Regions from separate parts of the Massilia sp. H6 genome, predicted to be linked through region 1. Evidence: predicted binding sites of a transcription regulator. Region 1 holds the regulator's gene; the other holds the start of a gene.
What was found. Region 1 encodes LexA, which represses DNA repair genes until DNA is damaged. Its sites were predicted from a motif close to ACTGTATNNNNATACAGT; they were not measured.
Positions count from the first base shown of each region.

Region 2: recA (recombinase RecA) is a predicted target of LexA. The motif match lies at 2,290-2,307, and genes of this name have one in related genera.

Region 1 is NZ_CP103371.1:3,204,547-3,208,077, forward strand. It holds gene rpsR (30S ribosomal protein S18) at 1-207, opposite strand, end outside; gene priB (primosomal replication protein N) at 254-544, opposite strand; gene rpsF (30S ribosomal protein S6) at 607-1,017, opposite strand; gene lexA (transcriptional repressor LexA) at 1,285-1,917, shown strand; gene NRS07_RS14425 (sel1 repeat family protein) at 2,024-2,635, opposite strand; gene NRS07_RS14430 (hypothetical protein) at 2,669-2,839, shown strand; gene NRS07_RS14435 (cystathionine gamma-synthase family protein) at 2,833-3,531, opposite strand, start outside.
Region 2 is NZ_CP103371.1:4,010,663-4,014,193, forward strand. It holds gene NRS07_RS17970 (DUF2889 domain-containing protein) at 1-270, opposite strand, end outside; gene recX (recombination regulator RecX) at 615-1,073, opposite strand; gene recA (recombinase RecA) at 1,100-2,182, opposite strand; gene NRS07_RS17985 (response regulator transcription factor) at 2,410-3,123, shown strand; gene NRS07_RS17990 (sensor histidine kinase) at 3,120-3,531, shown strand, end outside.

The DNA of each region.
Region 1 (3,531 bases):
CGCCTTGGTGCCGGTCAGGCGTGCCGGCATGATCTTGCCGTTTTCCTGGACGAAGTCCTTCAGGGTGTCGACGTCCTTGTAGTCGACCTGTTCCACGTTTGCAGCCGTGAAGCGGCAGAATTTCTTGCGCTTGAACAGCGGGTTTTGCTGTTTGCGCTTCAGTTTTTCTTTGGCTTTGTTTTTGTCGAACTTTTTACCGAATGCCATGTGAGGCTCCTGTATCTATCTAAATGTTGCCGTGCGGTCGGTTGACCTATGCGGCACTGAAATCAATGATGTGAAACACCAGTGCTTTGCTGTTGCGGTTCTTCCTGGCCAAAAATCCGGTGAACTCGTAAGCCGCGCCCAGTTCAGCGCTGGCAAACCTGCCTGAAACCTCGCCCGCGGCCAGCGCGGGGACTTCAAACTCGACCAGCCTTGCAACCCTTGCCTCTTCCTGCTGCGAACTGTGCATCAGGATGGCGCCCACGATGGGGACACCGGCCGGGGTGTAACGCAGTACGTCACGCTCGGCGATGGTCGCGATGAGCCTGAATTCGTTCACTGCGCGCTTTTACTGCGCTGGTTCACTGTGTCCTTGGATTGCCTGGAAAGACCTGTCAACAATTAAGCAGCTGCCGGGGCCGGGGCTGCAGCAGCAGGTGCTGCCGCTGGTGCCGAGGCTTCAGCGCGGTGGCTCTTGGCTGCGTCTTCGCGCTGGACCGACTTCATCATCGGCGACGGTGCGGTTTCAGCTTTCTTCATCTTGACGGTCAGGTGACGCAGGACGGCATCGTTGAACTTGAATGCGGTTTCCAGCTCGACCAGGGTCTCGTTGTCGCACTCGATGTTCAGGCAGATGTAGTGGGCTTTTGGCAGCTTCTGGATCTGGTAAGCCATCTGACGACGGCCCCAGTCTTCGACGCGATGGATGTTACCGCCGCGGCTGGAGACCGTGGCTTTGTAACGCTCGATCATCGCCGGGACCTGCTCGCTCTGGTCCGGGTGGACGATAAAAACGATTTCATAATGACGCATGCAACACTCCTTAAGGACGTTTAAACAAATTGCCCACCTCGGCGTCAAGACGAGTGTGGGAAGGGAAAGCCGGACATTATAGCCCGAAAACAGGCCGCTTGGGAAGCTCGGTGTTGTCCTGGCGAAGATGCAGCGGGCAATCGCGGCGCGCCCTGCACGACCGCATTGCACAATTTTTTTACACTTTTGCGGTATTTCCCCTTGCGCATACCGGAATACTGTACAAAAATACAGTCTACTCACATAACGGATTGCCTTATCACACCCATGCTCAAGCTCACCGCAAGGCAAGAACAGATCCTTAACCTGATCAAGGAAGCGATCGAGAACACCGGCTTCCCGCCAACCCGCGCGGAAATCGCGGCAGAGTTGGGCTTTCGCTCGGCCAATGCCGCCGAAGAACACCTGCAAGCGCTGGCGCGCAAGGGCGCGATCGAAATTTCACCGGGCACGTCGCGCGGCATCCGCCTGATCGGCGCTTCGGTCGAGCCAGTGCCGCTGGTGCCGGCGGCCCTCATGATGCCGCTGCCGCTGGTCGGCCGCGTCGCTGCCGGTTCGCCGATCCTTGCACAGGAACACGTCGAAGCGACCTATAACGTTGATGCTGCGATGTTTTCCGCGCGCCCCGACTTCTTACTCAAGGTCAAGGGCTGGTCGATGCGCGACGCCGGCATCTGCGACGGCGACTTTCTGGCGGTCAAGAAGATCGACAGCGCCAAGAACGGCCAGATCGTGGTGGCCAGGCTGGGCGACGAAGTCACCGTCAAGCGCTACCGCAAGACTGGCAACCTGGTCGAGCTGCTGCCGGAAAACCCGGATTTCAAGGTGATCCAGGTCAGGCCCGAAGACGAGTTCGCGCTCGAGGGGCTGGCGGTGGGCTTGATGCGCAGCTGGCACTGAGCTCGCACTGAGCTGCGCTGCGCTGCGCAACCCCGGCCCCGGCCCTGTCCAGACCGGGGCTGGATTGACCGCCACGAACCGCTCACTTACCCTGCCACTTGCCCTGTCACTTAGCCTTCTTCGCTTCCGAAGAACTCTTGACCATCGCATTGTGCTCCGCCACATAGGCCTCGGTCGCTGCCCGCCATGCCGCGAAATCGGCCAGCACCAGCTTTGAGTTCACCTTGGCTTCTTCGGTCAGGTTCGATTGCAGCTGCGTCAGGTAGACCGTCGATGCCGCGGTTTCGTCCTTGGTCATGAGCTTGGCGATGTCGGCCGGAATGCGCTTGGTCAGCGGCACCGCCGCGTTCAGGCTGGTGACAAACCTGTTATAGCATTCCTGCCAATTGGTAACGGCACCGCTGATCCGGTCGATGTCGGCGTTGATCTTGGACATTGCCGGAATGCGCGGGGCGACGCAGCGCAGTTCACCTGATTTCAGGTCTTCGCCGTCGTAGCCCTTGATCCAGTAATCGATGTCCTTGCGGCGCGCGACGCGCTGCGTCATCAGTTCGAGCGAAGCGATCGCCACCTTGTTGCCCTTGGCGGCCGATTTCTTGAACAACGCTTCGGCCCTGGCCTCGTCCACCTGCCCAGCTTCGCCATACCAGAACATCTGGCCCAGTGCCTGCTGCGCCTCGGGGTTGCCGGCATTGGCCAGCTTTGTGTATGCCTTCATCGCCGCGGCGTAATCCTTTTTGGCGAACGAAGCATGGGCATCTTCCAGTTCGCCGGCGAAAGCACTGGCGCAGAAAAAGAGGGAAAGGCAGAACAGCGTGGTCTTCATGGTCGCTTACGGGTGAGGAATCGAATCCCCATCATAGCGGCATTCGGGCTTGCCGCTCAACCGCTGAAACAAAAACCGGCGGCGCCGCTCTACTGATCGAGCGCCTGGCGAAAATCGTTCAACAGGTCGTCGGTGTCCTCGATGCCGACCGAGACCCGGATCAGCGACTCGGCAATGCCCATGCTGGCGCGGCGCTCGGCGCCCATCTCGAAGAAGATCGTGTGCGCTACCGGGATCACCAGGGTGCGGGTATCGCCCAGGTTGCTCGCTGCGATGCCCAGTTGCAGGCGGTTCAGGTAATCGAAAGGGTCGATCGCATCGACCAGCTCGAAACTGAGCAGCGAGCCGCCAGCACGAAACAGCGCTTGCGCGATGCCGTGCTGCGCATGCGAAGCCAGCCCGGGATAATGGACTGCAGCGACCCGCACGTCGCCTTCCAGCATTCGCGCCAGCGCCAGCGCGTTGCTACTGGTGCGCTCCATTCGCAGCGCCAGCGTTTCGGCGCCGATGGCGATGTGGTGGGCTGCCTCCGGCCCCAGCGCCGCGCCGAAGTCGCGCAGGGCTTTCGCGCGCAGCTGGGCCAGGCCTTGCGCCTGGCTTGGCTGCTTGCGAAAGTTGGGCGCGATATGCGGATAGCTGCTCCAGTCGAACTCACCGGTATCGGTCAGCGCGCCACCCAGCGCGTTGCCATGGCCGCCGATCGACTTGGTCAGCGAATTGACTACCAGGCCCGCCCCGACCGCCTTGGGACGGAACAGGTAGGGCGTGGTCATGGTGTTGTCGACCAC
Region 2 (3,531 bases), 810 kb from region 1:
GATCGTTTCGCAATAGCCAGGATAGGGAACGGCATCGGACGCGGCTTCGGCGTCGACGATCGTCAGGTCGCGGTCGATAGTCACGCGCAATTTGAGGTCGTGCACCGGCATGCCGCCCGGGCGGATGCCGGAGGCGAGCGGAATGTCACGGGTTTTGACGTCACGGATGCTGGCGTCCAGATCCCACAGGCCATCATCGCGCGCATAGGCTTCGACAGTGATGGCGCGCGTATGCCGGAGCGAGCGCGATACGGGAGGAGACAGGGGCATAAAAACCAATGCCGCTTGCGCGGCCGTTAGTGGTGCAGCCAGTGTGCGTTGTGCACGTTATCGTAGCTTCTACGACAACAACCGCTCATGCGGCGCTGCTTAAACCACAAAAGTTTATCACACGGCGATCTAGGTTGCACTGCAACAGAGGGGTTTTCCGGCGTATGCAGCTTGATATAGCGGGGTTTCTTGCAGAGTGGTCAATGTTGCAGTGGTCGGCATGCGACTGGCGCAGCGATAGGGGACGAAGAAATGCAGAAGGCGAAACGCGATGCAGCGTATTAATTGAAAAAGTCCAATCGATGGTGCTGCAAGCAGCGCACCCTACCGACCGGCGCCGTGGACTAAAACGCTTCGTCTTCTGGTCCACCTTGCATGGCAATCCGGGCCGCGCGCTGAGAAAAGCCACGCTGCAGCAAAAACCGCATCTGCTTGGCACGCTCGGCCGCATCGACAGCGATCGATCCGAACTTGCGCTGCCAGACTTCGCTTGCGCGTGTGGTCTCGCTGTCGGCCAGGCCAAGCTTGAGTTCGGCCAATGCATCGCCAGTGACGCCATGGCTTTTTAACTCGGCCATGACCCGGCTGTTGCCGAAACGTGCAGCACGCCGGTTGATGAGCGACTCGGCGAAACGTTCCTGCGACAGCCAGTTGTTCTTTTCAAGAAAATCCAGAAGGGCTTCCACGTCGTCGCCCTCCTCGGCATAACGCGCCAGCTTGCGTCCCAGCTCGAGCCGGCTATGCTCGCGCATCGACAGATAGCGAAGCGCGCGGCCTTTCAGGCTGAGCTGAGGTGCTGGCATGTGGTGCGGGCAAGGGCTGGCGGCGATTACTCGCCGACCGCCTGCAACTTGGGCTTGCCGCCGTCTTCGGCAGCCACCAGCGGCGGCGGCAGTTCGCGCACGCCCAGTGCCGAACGGACCTTGTTCTCGATTTCGCGGGCCAGTGCAGGACGATCGCGCAGGAACTGGCGGGCGTTGTCCTTGCCCTGTCCGATGCGTTCGCCGTTATAGCTGTACCACGAGCCCGATTTCTCGACGATCTTGTTGTCGGCGCCGAGGTCCAGGATTTCGCCTTCGCGCGACGTGCCTTCTCCATACAGGATGTCGAAGTGCGCTTCTTTGAACGGCGGCGCGATCTTGTTCTTGACGACCTTGACCTTGGTTTCGTTGCCGATTACTTCGTCACCCGACTTGATCGAACCGGTACGGCGGATGTCCAGGCGCACGGAGGCGTAGAACTTCAGCGCGTTACCGCCGGTCGTGGTTTCCGGGCTGCCGAACATCACGCCGATCTTCATGCGGATCTGGTTGATGAAGATAACCAGCGTGTTGGTGCGGTTGATCGAGCCGGTCAGCTTGCGCAGTGCCTGCGACATCAAGCGTGCCTGCAGGCCCGGGAGCGAGTCGCCCATGTCGCCTTCGATCTCGGCGCGCGGGGTCAGTGCCGCCACCGAGTCGATGACGACCAGGTCGACCGAACCCGAACGCACCAGTGCGTCGGTGATTTCGAGGGCTTGCTCGCCGGTATCCGGCTGCGAGATCAGCAGGTCGGACAAATTGATGCCGAGTTTTTGCGCATAGCCGACGTCGAGTGCGTGCTCGGCATCGATGAAGGCGCAGGTACCGCCCAGCTTTTGCATTTGCGCGATGGTCTGCAGGGTCAGCGTGGTCTTGCCCGACGATTCCGGACCGTAGATCTCGACGATGCGGCCGCGCGGCAGGCCACCGACGCCCAGCGCGATGTCCAGGCCCAGCGAGCCGGTGGAAACAGTCTGCACCTCTTCGACCGGCGTATTGGCATCCATACGCATGACCGAACCCTTGCCGAACTGCTTTTCAATCTGCGCCAGGGCGGCGGCCAGCGCCTTGCCCTTTTCAGCGGCGTTTATTGCGGATTTTTTGTCGTCCATGATGTACTTTCAGCTGTGGAGTAGGCAAGGTAGGGGCGCTACCGCGCAAATCAAGGTCACTACTGTATATAAATCCAGTGGTCTTGGCAAGCCAATTCAATGCCACTACTGTATATAAATCCAGTAGTTGTGGCAAGCGAAAATTCTGGCTGTGCTGGGCTCGCATTGTTGCGTTAAATCAAACACAATAGGGACCTGACAACGCTCCAATGCTTACAGGTGGTCCCATGCGAATTTTGCTTGCCGAAGATGATAGCGTACTTGCCGACGGCCTGACCCGTTCCCTGCGCCAGTCCGGCTATGCCATCGACTGCGTCAAGAACGGCCAGGATGCCGATACGGCACTGTCGACCCAGGAGTTCGACCTCCTCATCCTCGACCTTGGCCTGCCGCGGCTGTCCGGGCTCGAAGTGCTGCGCCGCCTGCGCGCGCGCGCCTCGCTGCTACCGGTTCTGATCCTTACCGCTGCCGATTCGGTCGAACAGCGCGTCGAAGGCCTCGACCTGGGCGCCGACGACTACATGGCCAAGCCGTTCGCCTTGTCCGAACTCGAAGCGCGGGTGCGCGCCCTCACCCGCCGCGGCGCCGGCGGCGGCCCGGCCGTGGTGCGGCACGGCCCGCTGGTCTACGACCAGGTCGGGCGCAGCGCCTATATCGACGAGCAGATGCTCGACCTGTCCGCGCGCGAACTGGGCGTGCTCGAAGTACTGCTGGCACGTAGCGGGCGCCTGGTATCCAAGGAGCAGCTGGTCGACCACCTGTGCGAATGGGGCGAGGAAGTCTCGAACAACGCCATCGAAGTCTACGTGCACCGCCTGCGCAAGAAGCTCGAGATCGGCGGCGTGCGCATCGCCACCGTGCGCGGCCTGGGCTACTGCCTCGAAAAATTCCCGGACACCCCGCGCGCGCCTGGCGCCGGCAGTAAAACCGTTAGCCAGTGAGCACGCGCCACGCCGGGACCGACGCCGTTCCCTGGACGGCCGAGTCTCCCTACATTCCGCCCAATCCCGAGCCGGACGAGAATATCCGGCACTCGCTGTTTGGCGAGATCCTCGACTGGATGCTGGCCCCGCTGCTGCTGCTGTGGCCGATGAGCATTGCGATCACCTACCTGGTGGCCAAGTCGATTGCCAACCAGCCGTTCGACGATGCGCTGGAAGACCGCGTCACGGTGCTGTCGCAGCAAATCCGGACGATGGACGGGCGGCCCAGCGCGCAACTGCCCGGCAGTGCGCGCGACGTGCTGCGCGCCGACGACGTCGACAGCGTCTACTTCCAGATCAGCGGCCCCGACGGGATGCACATCGACGGCGACCGCGACCTGCCGCGCCCCGATGCCGATGCCGATG